DNA from 4 places in the Delftia sp. genome. Region 1 is predicted to be linked to each of the others. Evidence: predicted binding sites of a transcription regulator. Region 1 holds the regulator's gene; each other region holds the start of a gene.
The links. The regulator FNR, encoded in region 1, switches genes on or off when oxygen is low (the NO sensors DNR and NnrR bind a similar motif). The targets are predictions, from matches to a motif close to TTGATNNNNATCAA.
Positions count from the first base shown of each region.

Region 1 (3,835 bases):
GGGTGCTGTTCTACGGCTTCGCCACCTATGGCAACGCCGGCTACATGCGCGAGCAGGTCTGCAAGTACATGTGCCCCTATGCGCGCTTTCAGAGCGCCATGTTCGACCGCGACACCATGATCGTCAGCTACGACACGGGCCGGGGCGAGCCGCGCGCGCCTCGCACCAAGAAGGTGGACTACAAGGCCCAGGGCCTGGGCGACTGTATCGACTGCAAGATGTGCGTGCAGGTCTGCCCCGTGGGCATCGACATCCGCAACGGCCTGCAGTACGAATGCATAGGCTGCGGTCTGTGCATAGACGCCTGCAATTCCATCATGGACAAGATGGAGTATCCGCGCGGCCTCATCCGGCTGACCACGCAGAACGCCATGGCCGGCCTGTGGCGGCGGGCCCAGGTGCTGCGCCGCATCTTCCGTCCGCGCGTGCTGGTCTACTCGGCCGTGCTGATCGGCCTGAGCATGGCCATGATCGTGAGCCTGGCGCTGCGCCAGTCGGTCAAGGTCGACGTGATACGCGACCGGGCGTCGCTGTCGCGCATCGTCGCGGGCGGCAAGCTGGAAAATGTCTACCGCCTGCAGATCATGAATGCCACCGAGCAGGCCCAGCGCTACCGCATCAGCGCCCATGGCCTCGACGGGCTGGAGCTGGCGTCCGAGCAGGAGGTCGAGGTCGGCCCGGCCGAGACGCGCGGCATTGCGGCGCGGCTGCAGATTCCCTACGGTTCCGCCGAGCCGGGCTCGCACACCGTATTCTTCGATATCGATGCCGTGCATTCAGGCGCGGGACGCGCGTCCGAAAAGGCCGTCTTCCTGGTGCCCCGGTGATATGTCTGGCCGGCGCCGCCCAGGCTGCGCCGGCTGTTTGAAAGAAAGAGGTTATCCATGTCTTCCAGTCCCGCAGTCTCCGCGCCCGCCACGGCCCCTTCGCATCCGGACGCCGGCAAGCCCTGGTGGAAGTTCGCCCATGTCTGGCTCGTGGTGGCCGGCCCGGCCGCCGTCGTGGTGGCTGGCGTGGTCACGGCCGTCATTGCGATCAATGGCGCCGATCCCGTGATCGATCCTGACTATTACCGCAATGGCATCACCATCAACGAGCGTGCCGATGGCGTGCGCGAAGTGCCCAAGAGCCTGGCGCCCGCGGTCACCGGCCGCAACCACGCGGCCACGCCCGCGCAGGACCATCCCACGGACCGCTGAACGCAGGAAAATGCCGTGCACAAGGCCGCAGTCGCGGCCTTTTTGCATGGTGGATGGCATCTCCAGCATGCGCGAGGGCCAAGGGTTTCCTACAGGCAGTGCAGGGTGCGCAGGGCTTGGCACGGTGCGAGGGCGGCGCGCACAATGAAAGCCACCCCTCGACAGCTCAAGGAGATCGCTGATGTTGGCCCAACGCTGGATGTGGATTGCCTGGCCGGCCTTTCTGGCCGCCGCCGTGATGGAGATGCTGGTATTCGCCTTCGTGGACCCGCTGGAGCTGCACTGGCTCGGCGACCTGGGCTGGTCGCGGCAGGGAATCTACACGCTGGCCTTCTTCGCCTTCTGGGGCGTGACCATGCTGTCCAGCCTCATGACCACCATGCTGGGACGCTCCACGCACGATCTCAACGACGGCGTGGTCTCCGAGCCGGACCCAAATCTGGCCATGCAGGGCCTGGGGCGCGATTGAACCTGCGTGCACTGCAATGGCAATGAACAAGGCCCGCGATCGCGGGCCCTGTTCATTGCCGGGGGGCGGGGCCTTGCGGCGTCACTGGCACTGCTGGCTGTTGACGATGCGCTTGAGCGCGTCCGTGTCCAGGATGCGCAGATGGCGCTGGCGCACCTCGATGATGTTTTCTTCGGCAAACTTCGAGAAGGTGCGGCTCACCGTCTCCAGCTTCAGGCCCAGGTAGCTGCCGATTTCCTCGCGCGTCATGCGCAGCACCAGTTCCGACTTGGAAAAGCCCCGGGCGTGGAGGCGCTGCACCAGGTTGAGCACGAAGGCGGCCAGGCGCTCCTCGGCACGCATGCTGCCCAGCAGCAGCATCACGCCATGCTCGCGCACGATCTCGCGGCTCATGACCTTGTGCACATGGTTTTGCAGGGCCGTGACCTCGCGCGACAGGTCCTCCAGCTTGTCGAAGGGCATGACGCAGACCTCGGCGTCTTCCAGCGCGACCGCATCGCAGGTGTGGTGGTCGTTGACGATGCCATCCAGGCCGATGATCTCGCCGGCCATCTGAAAGCCCGTGACCTGGTCGCGCCCGTCCTCGGTGGCCACGCAGGTCTTGAAGAAGCCCGTGCGGATGGCGTACAGCGAGGTGAAGGACTCACCGTTGCGAAACAGCAGGCCGCCGCGCTTGACCTTGCGGCGCGTGGCCACGATGTCGTCGATGCGCTGCATCTGCTCGGCATCCAGGCCCATGGGCATGCACAGCTCGCGCAGGTTGCAATTGGAACAGGATGCTTTGATGGTCTGAAGGTTCATGGAGTAAACATCAGCGGCGCAGCAGTGCGCCGGCGGTGACCTCGTGGATGGCGATGAGTTGGATCAAATTGTCGCAGCACTGCCGCGAACAACTCTTGATATGAGTCAAGGACGCGGCCAATGGGCTGCGGCACAGTGGACGACATTAGAGGAAAAAACCCATGACCGCTGTCACCCCAGAGCTGCTGCGTCGCTTCGACGTACCGGGGCCCCGATACACCTCGTTCCCCACGGCCGATCGTTTCGTGGAGGCTTTCGGTGCTGAAGACTATATCCTGGCACTTGAGCACCGCAAATCGAGTACCGCAGCGCGGGCCATGCCTTTGTCGCTGTATGTGCATGTGCCGTTCTGCGAGTCGCTGTGCTACTACTGCGCCTGCAACAAGATCGTGACGCGCCACCACGATCGCGCGGCCGTCTACCTGGACTACCTGGCGCGCGAGATGGCCTTGCACACGGCCCATTGCGGCAAGGGCCAGGCCGTCAGCCAGCTGCACCTGGGCGGCGGCACGCCCACCTTCTTCTCGGACGATGAACTGCGCACGCTGATGGCCCTGCTGCGCGAGCATTTCAAGCTGGAGCCGGGCGGCGAATACTCCATCGAGGTCGATCCGCGCACCGTCAGCGTCGAACGCCTGGCCGTGCTCAAGGAACTGGGCTTCAACCGCCTGAGCTTCGGCGTGCAGGACTTCGACGAACAGGTGCAGATCGCCGTGCACCGCGTGCAGCCGGCCGAGCAGGTGTTCGCGCTGGTGGCAGCGGCACGGCAGCTGGGCTTTGCCTCCATCAACGTGGACCTGATCTACGGTCTGCCCAAGCAGACGCCCGAGTCCTTCGAGCGCACGCTGGCCCAGGTCAATGCGCTGCGGCCCGACCGCATCGCGCTCTATGCCTATGCCCACCTGCCCGAGCGCTTCAAGCCGCAGCGGCGCATCGCGGCCGAGGACCTGCCCCAGGGCGCCGACAAGCTGGCCATGCTCTCGCGCTCCATCGCGGCCTTCATGGACGGCGGCTATGTCTACGTCGGCATGGACCACTTCGCCTTGCCCGAGGACGCGCTGGCCGTGGCCAAGCGCCAGGGCCGGCTGCATCGCAACTTCCAGGGCTACAGCACCCAGCCCGACTGCGACCTGATTGCGCTGGGCGTGTCGGCCATCGGCAAGGTGGGGGCCAGCTACAGCCAGAACGCCAAGACGCTGGAGGAGTACTACGACGCCATCGACGCCGGCCACCTGCCCGTGGTGCGCGGCCTGGCACTGTCGCGCGATGATCTGGTGCGGCGCGCCGTCATCATGGCCATCATGTGCCAGGGCGCCGTGCTGTTCGAGCCCATGGAGCAGGCCTGGCTGCTGGGCTTTCGCGAGTA
Region 1 is NZ_JCABYI010000009.1:200,577-204,411, forward strand. It holds gene ccoG (cytochrome c oxidase accessory protein CcoG) at 1-827, shown strand, start outside; gene AC5I49_RS07255 (FixH family protein) at 885-1,199, shown strand; gene AC5I49_RS07260 (hypothetical protein) at 1,381-1,668, shown strand; gene fnr (fumarate/nitrate reduction transcriptional regulator Fnr) at 1,750-2,469, opposite strand; gene hemN (oxygen-independent coproporphyrinogen III oxidase) at 2,631-3,835, shown strand, end outside.

Region 2 (3,835 bases), on a different contig from region 1:
AACAGGATCAGCGCCTCGGGTCCGACCTGGCCCGTCATCGCGGCCCAGCCCAGCACGGGCGGCATGGCGCCGGAGGCGCCGCCGATCACGATGTTCTGCGGCGTGGCGGGCTTGAGGATCACCGTGTAGATCACGGCATAGCCCACGAAGGTGGCCAGCGTCAGCCACATGGTCAGCGGATTGGTGCACAGCAGCAGCACCAGCGCACCCAGCGTGCACAGGATGGCCGAGAAGGCCAGGGCCTGCTGGCTGGTCAGCTCCCCGCGCGCCGTGGGCCGCCAGGAGGTGCGCTTCATGCGCGCATCGATATGGCGCTCCACCAGGCAGTTGAAGGCCGCTGCGGCGCCCGCCACCAGCCAGATGCCCAGGCAGGCCAGCGCCATGTGCAGCCACTGGTCGGCGTTGGGCCAGCCCGGCACGGCCAGCACCATGCCGATCAGCGCGCAGAACACGATCAACTGCACCACGCGGGGCTTGGTCAGGGCATAGAACTGCGTCCAGCGTGAGGACTCGACACTCAGGGAAGCTTGTTTACTCATGCAATCTCTCCACGGGCAACCGGCAACCCGGCCCGCAGCGTGCCCGGGCGACTGGCCGCCAGGCACCAAACAATCACGGTCACCAGCGCGGCTGCGCCACCCGTATGCAGCACCGCGGCCACCAGCGGCCAATCGAGCACCACGTTCGACAGGCCTGTCAGCACCTGCAGCACCAAAAACGCACCCAGCACGCGGCGCTGCAACGCCAGTGCGGGCACTTCACCCAAACGCCACCACAGCCCGGCCAGCGCAGCCACCACCACATAGGCCGCCAGGCGGTGCAGATAGTGGATGGCCGTGAGGCCCGCAAAGCTGATGTTGCTGCCGTCCTGCAGCAGGCCCAGCGGACGCCAGATCTGCAGCGCCTGCGAAAAATCCATGGCCGGCCACCAACTGCCCTGGCAGGTCGGAAAACTGCTGCAGGCCAGCACCGCATAGTTGGTGCTGACCCAGCCACCCAGTGCCACCTGCAGCACCAGCAAGCCCAGGCCCAGCCACAGCAGAGCACGCAGGCCCGGGGAAATCACCGTTGCCTGCTGCTGGCGTGCCTCCCGGCTCAGCCCCACGGCGGGCACGCACAGCAAGGCCAGCAGGCCCGTGCCGCCCAGCAGGTGCAGGGTCACGATGGCCGGAAACAGCTTCATGGTCACGGTCCAGGCGCCAAAGGCACCCTGCAGGCAGACCCAGAACAGCGCCAGCGTGGGCCACCAGGGGCTCATGGCCCCCCGCCGTGCGCCTTCCACGCCTTGGGCGCCACCCGCCCTGCCCTGGCGGCGCGCACGCCGCCAGGCCATGATGGTCATGGCGATGATGAGCACGCCCACGGTGGTGGCCAGATAGCGGTGGACCATCTCTATCCATGCCTTGCCATGCGTCACCGGCCCGGTGGGCATGGCGGCCTGCGCCTCGGCAATCTGCGCGCGGGCGCCCATGGGGCTGGCGCTGCCATAGCAGCCCGGCCAGTCAGGGCAGCCCAGGCCGGAATCGGTCAAACGCGTAAAGGCGCCGAACAGCACCAGGTCGAAAGTCAGGAACAGCGTCAGCACCGACAGTGCCTGCAGCCGCTTGAGCGAGCCACCGTTGCGGTTGCGCAGCCACACCCAGGCCAAGGGTCCCAGCGCCAGCAACAGGCCCAGCAGCATCAGCTCCAGAACGGGGGCCAGATCGTACAGCGCCTGCTCGTTCACCTCCGCCCTCCGCAGCGCAGCGTCCACCGGACGGAACCGACCCCAGGCAAGCCGCAAGGCAATGCCACAGGCGCATCCGGTTGGCGACAGCAGAACTTCATAAATGAGAGCAATTTGACGAGAAGGCTCAGCCCCATGCGCGAGATTGGATCGCAGGCCGGGCCCACAGAGAATCAGGACATGCACCCAGATACAGGCTGCGGGACGGCACCCCATGCACAAGGCCCGCCAAGCGGGCCCGGTCGCTGCAACTTTCAGAGCAGCATGTCTTTGATATGAAACAATTCTACTTGCCTGCGCACCACTCAATCGCCCAAGCGCGCAGTGCCCCTAGACCGCAGCCAGCTTCTTTTGGCCGGCGTGATGCGGCTTGGGCCGGGTGCACACGAATTTGCGCAGGGCACCGCCCGAGGCATCGGTGGCCCGGCTTTGCACAACTGCTCAGATTCGCTCAGATTCAGACGCCCAGCGTTCCTTAGATTGACGCTTTCACTTGGGGACCGGCAACCGCCGGGTGAGGCCATGATTGCAGGACGCTCGTGGACTGTGCTTGATGGGCGCGGACACGAAATCGGGCGTGTCGAAGGCGATGAATTCGTCCGGTGCGGGACCAGGCTCATCTACCGCATCGATGGGCCGGCGCTGTACTCCATGGACGGCTCGGCCAGACTGATGGGCTTTATCGAAGGGACCGAGGTCAGAACGCGGCAGGGGCGGATCTTTCTCAAATTCCTCGCGCATTGAACTGCGCTGCTCTGATCTGCGTAGCACCGTGCGCGTGCAGCGGCAAGCTTTCGGCCCCCTTCTGCGCCAGCCGATGACAATCTATATCAATTCATTCATAGCCAGTCGCTAAGACGCACAGATAATTGCCGGCATCGTGTGAATTGTGAGAAGGGACCGGGCCACGTGCCACGCCCTTCGCATGCTGGAGGATTGGCAGATGAGCGCCCCGGAAATGGAGGCCATACAGGAGCGGCTGAAGAAGCTGCGGGCCGACGAGGCGCAGGTAGCCGAGCAGCTGGAACGGCTGCAGACCCAGAAGGCTGCGCTGGAGCACAGGCAGGCCATGATCCAGGGCGCCTTGGAGGTGCTGGAAGAGATGCGGCAGGAGCTGGAGCCATGAACCGCGGCAAGCCCGGTTCGTCCCCGTCCTCGTCACCGCCCGCCACTGCCCTGCCAACAACCCAGGACTGGCTGGAAAGAATTGCAGCCCTGGATGCCACGCAGCCGCCGCCTACCCCACCTCGTCCGCGCAACACCCGCAAAGCAGCGCGCCGCAAGGCGGTCACCATCGTGGCAAGGCTGGTGCTGCTGGTGCTGCTGGCCATCGCCCTGGCCGTGGCGGCGCAATTGATGTGGGTCAAGTAGCTGCCTGCGGTATACCCTCGCATCCTGGCGAAGTTCCCATATTGTTTGCATGCTCACTTGCGCCTAGCATGGAGGCACACTCAACGCAGTGGAGGTGTCATGGCCGATCCCGAAGAACCGCTGGAAATACGCTCAGAACGCTGGCAGTCGCTGAAGGGGCTGGACATCGCCTCCGTGGATCTGGGCCCCATCTGCGTGGTGCTCTTGCTGACGTTGATCTGCATGGCCGTGATGCTGCTGCTGGCCAAGTCCGGCGCCGAGCAGGTGCGGCAGGCCCAGCCATCGCCCCAGGCCAAAGGCCCTGCTCCCCGACCGCAACCGGCGCAGCCCGTGGCAGAACCCGCCCAGCAACAGACCTGGATACCGGCCTTGCGCACCTGAGCGCGGCAAGGCCGGTCCAGGCCGTAGGTAGCGCGTTCAGACCTTCATCGAACGTGTCGCAATGAAGGTCGGCACGAACTTCTCGATCACAAAACGGGCGTGGGGCTGCCAGTCCTCGTGGAAGCCCGTCAGCACAAGCCCCGCATCCAACTGCCCCCCGATCTGATCGGCCAGCGTATGGCCGAACACCAGGGCCTCGTTGCGCTCGCGCTTGGCCGCAATCGCCTCGGGCGGCAAATCTGCCACATCGGAATACGGCAGGCGCCAGGCGGGCCGCACGAGTCCTTGCTCGCGCAATGCAGGATCACGGTCCTCCACGAAGACCACCGGATTCCAGAAGCTGGACAGAAGACGCCC
Region 2 is NZ_JCABYI010000037.1:202,103-205,937, forward strand. It holds gene cyoE (heme o synthase) at 1-539, opposite strand, end outside; gene AC5I49_RS26675 (COX15/CtaA family protein) at 536-1,726, opposite strand; gene AC5I49_RS26680 (hypothetical protein) at 2,249-2,470, shown strand; gene AC5I49_RS26685 (hypothetical protein) at 2,670-2,852, shown strand; gene AC5I49_RS26690 (hypothetical protein) at 2,849-3,097, shown strand; gene AC5I49_RS26695 (hypothetical protein) at 3,197-3,478, shown strand; gene AC5I49_RS26700 (class I SAM-dependent methyltransferase) at 3,515-3,835, opposite strand, start outside.
Region 2: AC5I49_RS26675 (COX15/CtaA family protein) is a predicted target of FNR. The motif match lies at 1,997-2,010, and genes of this name have one in related genera.

Region 3 (3,835 bases), on a different contig from region 1:
TGCCGATGGCCACCACCAGCTCCATCTCGAAGTGGTAGTTGTTCGTCTCGGGCGGGTAGGCCACGGTGGCACCCGATTCGGTCAGCGTGGACGGCGCCTTGGTGAAGTAGAAGGGCCGCTCCACGCTTTTGTCCACGGGGCGGCCCATCTCGACGGCATGGGCGTGGTAGTTGCGGCCCACGAAGAACAGGCGGTTCACGGGCAGGCGCTGCGTGCTGCCGCGCACGGGCAGGGATTGGACGGGGGGCGGGGTCCAGAGGTATTGGGGGGCGGTCATGGTATTGGCGATGGGGGAGGAAAGAGACATCGGAGGATTCAAGGCCGGACTTCGTAGAGGCCCAGCTTTCGGTGCAAAGGCGCCTCGTCTGCCAGGAAGAGGAAGGCGGGCTCGCTGGCGCTGGCATTGGTCAGCGTGGCGGGCGCCCAGCCGGGCACGCAGCAGGTGTCGGCCGGGGCCAGGTCGAAATGGCGGTCCACGGCGGCCACGCTGGCGCCGCCCTCGATGACATGGAACACACAGGCCGGCGAGCGGGCGGGCAGCTGCAGCGTCTGGCCCGGGCGCAGCATCAGCGCGTAGAAGCCCAGGATGTTTTCGCAGTCGGCCCCGGTTTCGGGGTTGGTGTAGGCCAGCTGCACGCAGTCCAGATCGGGGCGGTCGGCGGCCAGCTCCAGCAGCGCGGCGCGGGCATCCTTCCACGGGTAGCGCAGCATGGGGTAGGCCTTGGCGCTGCGGGCGAACACCTGCGTGGGTGCCAGGCCGCCGCGCGCATACGCCCGGTCGCCACGGCCGGGCAGGGCGGGCTGGCGCGGGCCGTCCACGTGGTAGGTGACTTCCAGGTAGTAGGCCAGGGGCAGGTCCAGCACATCGAGCCAGACCACGGGCTCGTCGCCGTCATGGCCATGCTCGTGCCACAGGCCCGTGGGCGTGAGGATCAGGTCGCCGCGCTCCATAGGGCATTTCTCGCCGTCGACCAGGCTCCAGGCGCCCTGGCCTTCCACCACCATGCGCACGGCATTGGGCGTGTGGCGGTGCGAGGGCGCCCACTCGCCGGGCAGCAGCAGCTGCATGCCCAGGTAGATGGAGGAGCTGGCCTGCATCTTCTCCAGCCCATGGCCGGGGTTGGCCAGCACCAGCACGCGGCGCTCGGCCTTTTCGATGGGCGTCAGCTCGCCCGCCTGCATCAGCAGCGGACGGATGGCCTGGTAGGGCCAGGCAATCGGCTGGGTGCGCGGGCGCGGCGTGTGCGGCGGCATCACGTTGCGCAGGCTGGGCCACAGCGGCACCAGGTTGTTGCGCGCGAGTTCGTCGCGGTAGTCCTGGGGCAGGTCTTCCAGGCGGCCAAGTTCTTGCATGGCGGTCTCCTTGTGTTCAGTCTTCGGCGAGGCAGGTTTCGGCCTTCCAGCCGTACAGCCATTCCATGGCGTCGTAGAAACGCTGGGGCGTGCGGCCCTTCCAGAGGTCGTTGCGCACCAGGCGCTCCACGCCGCTGGCGTGGAAGATGCGGCCCATCTCGCGCGCGGACAGCACCACGCGCGCCGTGCGGGCAATGCGCGAGCGCTCGTACAGCCGCAGCGCCTGCGGCCAGTCGTTGCCGCAGTGCTTGAGCGCCTGGCCCAGCGTCACCGCGTCTTCCAGCGCCATGCAGGCGCCCTGGGCGATGTATTGCAGCGTGGGGTGTGCGGCATCGCCCAGCAGCGTGGCGCGGCCGAAGCTCCACTGGCCAATGGGCTCGCGGTCGGCCGTGGCCCAGCGCTTCCAGCTTTTGGGCAGGTCTATGAGCTGGCGCGCGCGCGGGCAGCAGTCGCTGTAGTAGCTTTGCACCTCTTGGCGGCTGCCTTCGCGCACGCCCCATTCCTCCTGCTCGCGGCTGTGGAAGGTGACGACCACGTTGTACTGCTCGCCGCCGCGCAGCGGGTAGTGCACCAGGTGGTAGTTGGGGCCGACCCAGATGCTGGCCGCGTTCCAGCGCAGGTCTTCGGGGAAGTCGTTCTTCTCCACCACGGCGCGGTACACCACATGGCCGGAGACACGCGCCGCATCGCCCACGTACTGCTGGCGTACCACGGACTTCACGCCATCGGCGCCGATCAGGGCCTGGCCCACATGGACCTGGCCGTGCTGGTCGCGCACGGTGACGGTGTCACCCTCCTGCTGCACGGCTTCGATGCGGGTGCCCGTCAGGGTCTCGATTTGGCCGTGGGTGCGCGCGCCTTCGAGCAGCGAGGTGTGGATGTCGGCGCGGTGGATCACCGCATACGGGTTGCCGAAGCGGGCGCGAAACGCCTCGCCCGTGGGAATGCGGCCGACCAGCCGCTCATCGAGCGCGTCGTGCATCACCATCTCGTCGGTATAGACCGCGCGGCCACGGGCCAGCTCGCCAATGCCCAGCGCGTCGAAGGCCGCGAATGCGTTGGGCCCCAGTTGTATGCCGGCGCCGATCTCGCCCAGCTGCGGCGCCTGCTCCAGCACCTTGACGGCGAATCCCTGGCGCGCCAGGGCCAGCGCGGCCGCCACGCCGCCAATGCCGCCGCCTGCCACAAGAACGGGCAGCGCCCGGGAAGAAATGCTGGTGTTCATGGATGTCCTGTGCTTCGTGGTGCGTGTCGCTCGCCAGGGGGTCAGATGCGTCGCGACTAATTAAACAGTATGCTGACGATGAGTGTAGTGTTGATTTGCATCAGGCCAGCCTGGGGTTTCCCTGGATGCAGGCAAAACGATGGTGGACAGCGTGTCCGGGTGAATCACCTGTCCGCCAGCCAACGCCAACGGAGGGCGCGGTTCATGCGAACATCTGCGCTTGCCCGCAGGGACCCGGAAAAGAGCGCAATGGCCATGGACTACCAACCCGCAGAACTAGAAAACTACCCCGGCTACCACATCCGCCGCCTGCAGCAGATCGCGGTAGCCGTCTTCATGGAAGAGACCCAGGAATTCGGCGTGACCCCCGTGCAGTACGCGGCGCTGTCTGCCGTGCTGCGCCAGCCCGGCGTGGACCAGCGCACGCTGGCGCGGATGATCGGCTTCGATACCTCGACCATTGGCAGCGTCATCGACCGGCTGGAGGCGCGCGGCCTCATGGTGCGCAACACCAGCCCGGCCGACCGGCGCGTGCGCCTGCTGTCGGTCACCGCAGAAGGCGCCGCGCTGCTGGCCGCTGCCGAGCCCTCGGTGCTGCGGGCCCAGCAGCGCATGCTGGAGCCGCTGCCGCAGGAGCAGCGGGGCCTGTTCATGGACATGATGGCCGTCCTGGTGCGGCAAAACGACGAGCTGGCGCGTGCGCCCAGCACGCTGGCCGCGCGCCGCGCCGCTGCCGACTGAGGCGGCCTCGACCCATGGACTGGGACCACCTGAGATTCTTTGGCGAGCTGGCGCGCAGCGGCAGCATGGCCGCCGCCGCGCGGCAACTGGGCGTGGAGCACACCACGGTGTCGCGCCGCATCCAGGCCCTGGAAAAGCAGCTGGGGGCCGTGCTCTTCGAGCGCGAAGCGGGCCAATGGCGGCCCACGGAGGCCGGCCGACAGTTGCTGGGCGTGGCAGACGCCATGCAGCGCGCCGCAGCCGGGCTGGAGCGCATGCCGCTGGCGGCCGAATCCGCCAGCCAGGGCCCGTCCGGCCTGGTGCGCGTGGGCGCCACGGAGGGCTTCGGCACCCAGCTGCTGGCCCCGCAGCTGGCCGCGCTGACGCAGCGCCATCCGCTGCTGAGCATCGACCTGCTGGCCCTGCCGCGCCTGCTGCACCTGTCGCGGCGCGAGGCCGACATCGTCATCTCTCTGGAGCGCCCCACGCGCGGCTCGGCCGTGGTCACCAAGCTCACGGACTACCGGCTGTTCCTCT
Region 3 is NZ_JCABYI010000004.1:500,614-504,448, forward strand. It holds gene AC5I49_RS04100 (fumarylacetoacetate hydrolase family protein) at 1-277, opposite strand, end outside; gene AC5I49_RS04105 (cupin domain-containing protein) at 316-1,353, opposite strand; gene AC5I49_RS04110 (3-hydroxybenzoate 6-monooxygenase) at 1,370-2,578, opposite strand; gene AC5I49_RS04115 (MarR family winged helix-turn-helix transcriptional regulator) at 2,783-3,319, shown strand; gene AC5I49_RS04120 (LysR family transcriptional regulator) at 3,334-3,835, shown strand, end outside.
Region 3: AC5I49_RS04110 (3-hydroxybenzoate 6-monooxygenase) is a predicted target of FNR. The motif match lies at 2,669-2,682, and genes of this name have one in related genera.

Region 4 (3,835 bases), on a different contig from region 1:
AGGCCGTGATGGGCTACCTGCGGCGCGAGCAGGCGACGGCCCCGCTGCCGCTGGCCCAGGTGCTGTTCGACCCGCAGCAGCAGGCCGGCCGGCACTGGCGCCAGCGGGGCCTGCCTTCCACCTATTTCTATGGCGCCGACGGCCGGCTGTGCGGCATGCGCATGGGCGAGCTGTCGCGCGCCAGCCTGGCCCAGCATCTGAAGGAATGTTCATGAGCGCTTCCCCCCTGTTCCCCCTGCCTGCACTGGCAGGAGCCCTGGCCCTGTCGGCAGCCTTGGCCCTGCCGGCTGCGGCGTCCGAGCTGCCATCGGAGGATTTCCTGGCCCAGCAGGGACTGACCCTGGTGGGACCGCTGCCGGCCGTGGGCGGACTCAAGGCCTGGGCCGCCTACCGCGACCGCCAGCCCGTGCCCATCTACCGCATGCCTGACGGCAAGCACTGGGTGCTGGGCACGGTCATCGACGCCCAGGGCCGCGACGTGAACGCCCAGGCCCTGCAGGCCGCCGTGCAAAAGCCCATGGGCGAGCAGCTGTGGAGCGATGTGCAGCGCGCCCAGTCCATCCCGGATGGCCGCGCCGACGCGCCGCGCACGGTCTATGTGTTCACCGACCCCAACTGCCCCTATTGCAACCAGCTGTGGAACGATGCCCGGCCCTGGGTGGAGAGCGGCCAGGTGCAGTTGCGCCACATTCTGGTGGGCATCCTCAAGCCCAGCAGCGAGGGCAAGGCCGCCGCCATGCTGACCGCGCGCCAGCCAGAGCAGGCCCTGGCCGAGCACGCACGTGCCTATGCCAAGGCCGGCCGCGCCAGCGCAGAAGGCGCGGGCGCCACGCCGCTGGCCCCGGTGCCGCAGGCCACGCGGCAGGTGCTGGCCAACCATGCCTCGCTGATGTCCACCTGGGGCCTGCGTGCCACGCCGGCCCTGGTCTGGAAGGATGACAAGGGAGTGGTGCAGGTACGCACCGGCCTGCCGCCGGGCCTGCTGGAAGAGGTCATGGGGCCGCGTGGCAGGAAATGACGAGGACGACCATGAGCACAAGCCGTTCTCCCGCCGCTTCCACCGCTTCCACCGCCTCCAGCGACTGGAGCGACCTGTTCCCCGTCCGGCCGGATGCGCCGCCGCTGCGCATCGTGCTGCATGCGCCCACACCCGGCGCCCTGGCCCGTGCACGCAGCAATCTGGCCAACCTGCGCCAGGACCGGCCCGGTGCCGAAGTCCGCATCGTCATCAACGGCCCGGCCGTCGAGGCGCTGCTGGACGCAGCGCCGGGCACGCCGCAGCATCTGGATGCAAAGGCCCTGGCCCATGCGCTGGTCTGCCCGAACACGCTCAGGAAGCTGGGCCGCGAGGCGCCTGCCGGCATGCGCGTGCTGCCGCAGGGCGGCATCGAGTCACTGGCCCTGCTGCAGCAGTCGGCCTGGTGCTACGTGCGCTGCTGAGCGGCCTGCGCCAGCGAGGCCAGGCAGCGCGCCTGCCATTGGTATTCAGGCTCGAAGGACTCGCGGTCCGTGACGGCGCCGTGGCCGCCCTCGCCATAGACCATGGCATAGGCCGCATAGTCGGCCGCCTGCAGCGCCCGGCCCGCCAGGCCGTGGGCCGTGGCATAGGTGGCGGACACGGCGGCATGGCCGCAGCCGTCGAGGGAGCGTGATCCCTGATGGTGGTTGGCCAGGCTGGCGGCCTCGCGGGCCAGGCGGTCCAGCTCCTGCCTGTCGATCTGGCCGTCCAGGTAGCGGCGAAGGCCTTGTGCGCAGCGGATGACGTCCGGGTCTTCCAGCAGGTGCGCGATGCGGTCCACGCAGGCCTGTGTGAATTGCAGCCTCAGGTGCTCGCCGGCTTCGGCGGCAAGGTCCAGTTCCGAAGCAAGGCTGTTCAGGGCATGGTTCATGGAGAACTCCTTGGCAGTGGCGACACAAGCAGCGTAGACCGGGGCCGCGCACGGAAACAAGAGGGTGATTTCCGATACGCGCCCCGCATTCCCGAGGAATGCAGTCACCCTGTTAACCCCGTCTTAATCCCTGCGCCACACGCTATGGACTGCCTTGGGCGCCTGTCCATGGCAGGCAGTCGGTGGCGCTTTGCAAGCCCATTGCTTGACTCACATCAAGCCGCCAAGGCCCTGAATTTCATATATTAAATTCAATATAAAAAGCATATTTTTAATGCTTTGTTGAGTTTGAGCGACCACCCTCCGTGGCCGCAGGACGATGAAAGACAGGCCATGCCAAAAACATCCCGCGCCGGCAGCGGCTGCAACGACTGCAGCTGCAAGCCCTCCTCCCAGGACATCCCCGCCCGCACCGTCTCCCATGCGCAGCCCGCCGCCGGCAAGCGCGGCTTCCTGCAGGACCTGCTGGCCGCTGCCATGGCGGCCGTGGCCCTGCCCGTAGCGGCGGCCGCGCCCGGCACCCCGGGTTTCCAGCCACCGCGCCGCCCCGGCGAGGCCGGCAAGCGCTACGGCATGCTGGTGGACCTGCGCCGCTGCATAGGCTGCCAGGCCTGCACGGTGAGCTGCTCCATGGAGAACCTGCCGCCGCTGGGCCAGTTCCGCACCACGGTGCTGCAGTACGAGGTGCAGCACGCGGGCAACGAGGACCTGCCGCCGGCCATGCTCAACCTGCCGCGCCTGTGCAACCACTGCGACAACCCGCCCTGCGTGCCGGTCTGCCCGGTGCAGGCCACCTTCCAGCGCAGCGACGGCATCGTGCTGGTGGACAACGAGCGCTGCGTGGGCTGCGGCTACTGCGTGCAGGCCTGCCCCTATGACGCGCGCTTCATCAACCACGAGACGCAGACCGCCGACAAGTGCACCTTCTGCGAGCACCGCCTGGAGGCCGGCCTGCTGCCGGCCTGCGTGGAAAGCTGCGTGGGCGGCGCCCGCGTGATCGGCGACCTCAACGACGAGGGCAGCGAGATCCGCCAGCGCATGCGCGAGCACGCCAAGGACCTCAAGGTGCTCAAGCCCGCCATGGGCACGGACCCGCATGTGTACTACCTGGGATTGCCCGACGCCTTCGTCGACGGCGTGGACGGGCAGGCCAGCGTGCGGCTGGTCACTTCCCACTGAACGCAAGGAGCACCCCATGCACATCGTCGAACTCCTGACCCCCGCCTACGAATCGGCCTGGCTGCCCTGGGCCGTGCAGTACTTCTTCCTGGCCGGCATTGCCACGGGCGCCGCCCTGCTGGCCGCCGCCTGCGCCTGGGCGCCGCGCGCCAGCGCCATGGCGCGCCTGCTGCCGGCCGCCGTGCTGGTGCTGGCCGTCAGCGCCATCGCGGCGCCCGTGTCGCTGCTGGCCGACCTGCACCAGCCTGCGCGCTTCTGGCATTTCTATGCGCACTTCACGCCGTGGTCGTGGATGTCGGTGGGCGCCCTGCTGCTGCCGGCCTTCGTGGGACTGGCGCTGGCCTTCGTGCTGGCCTGGTGGCTGGGCCGGCCGCAGTGGCTGCGCTGGCTGGCGCCGCTGCTGGCCGTGTCGGCGCTGACCATCACCGCCTATACCGGCGCCGAGCTGATGGCCGTGCGCTCGCGCCCGCTGTGGAACACGCTGTGGGTGCCGCTGAACCTGGCACTCACGGGCTGGCTGGCCACGGTGGGCTGCATGCTGGTGACGGCGCGCTTTCTGCCCGCCCGCCACCGCCCCGATGCCGGCGCCCTGCAGGCCCTGCGCGTGCTGGGCCTGGCGCTGGCGCTGTGCCTGCTGGCCATGGTGGCGATCTGGGCCGTTGCCGGCTGGCTGGGCCAGGGCCGCTCCTTCCAGGCGGCGCTGCAGCTGTGGCAGCAGTTTCCGGTCTGGCGCCTGAGCATGCTGGGCTCGGCCGTGGCCGGTGCCG
Region 4 is NZ_JCABYI010000020.1:298,238-302,072, reverse strand. It holds gene AC5I49_RS12210 (TlpA family protein disulfide reductase) at 1-215, shown strand, start outside; gene dsbG (thiol:disulfide interchange protein DsbG) at 212-1,018, shown strand; gene AC5I49_RS12200 (DsrE family protein) at 1,030-1,440, shown strand; gene AC5I49_RS12195 (hypothetical protein) at 1,425-1,889, opposite strand; gene dsrO (sulfate reduction electron transfer complex DsrMKJOP subunit DsrO) at 2,223-3,068, shown strand; gene nrfD (NrfD/PsrC family molybdoenzyme membrane anchor subunit) at 3,085-3,835, shown strand, end outside.
Region 4: dsrO (sulfate reduction electron transfer complex DsrMKJOP subunit DsrO) is a predicted target of FNR. The motif match lies at 2,095-2,108, and genes of this name have one in related genera.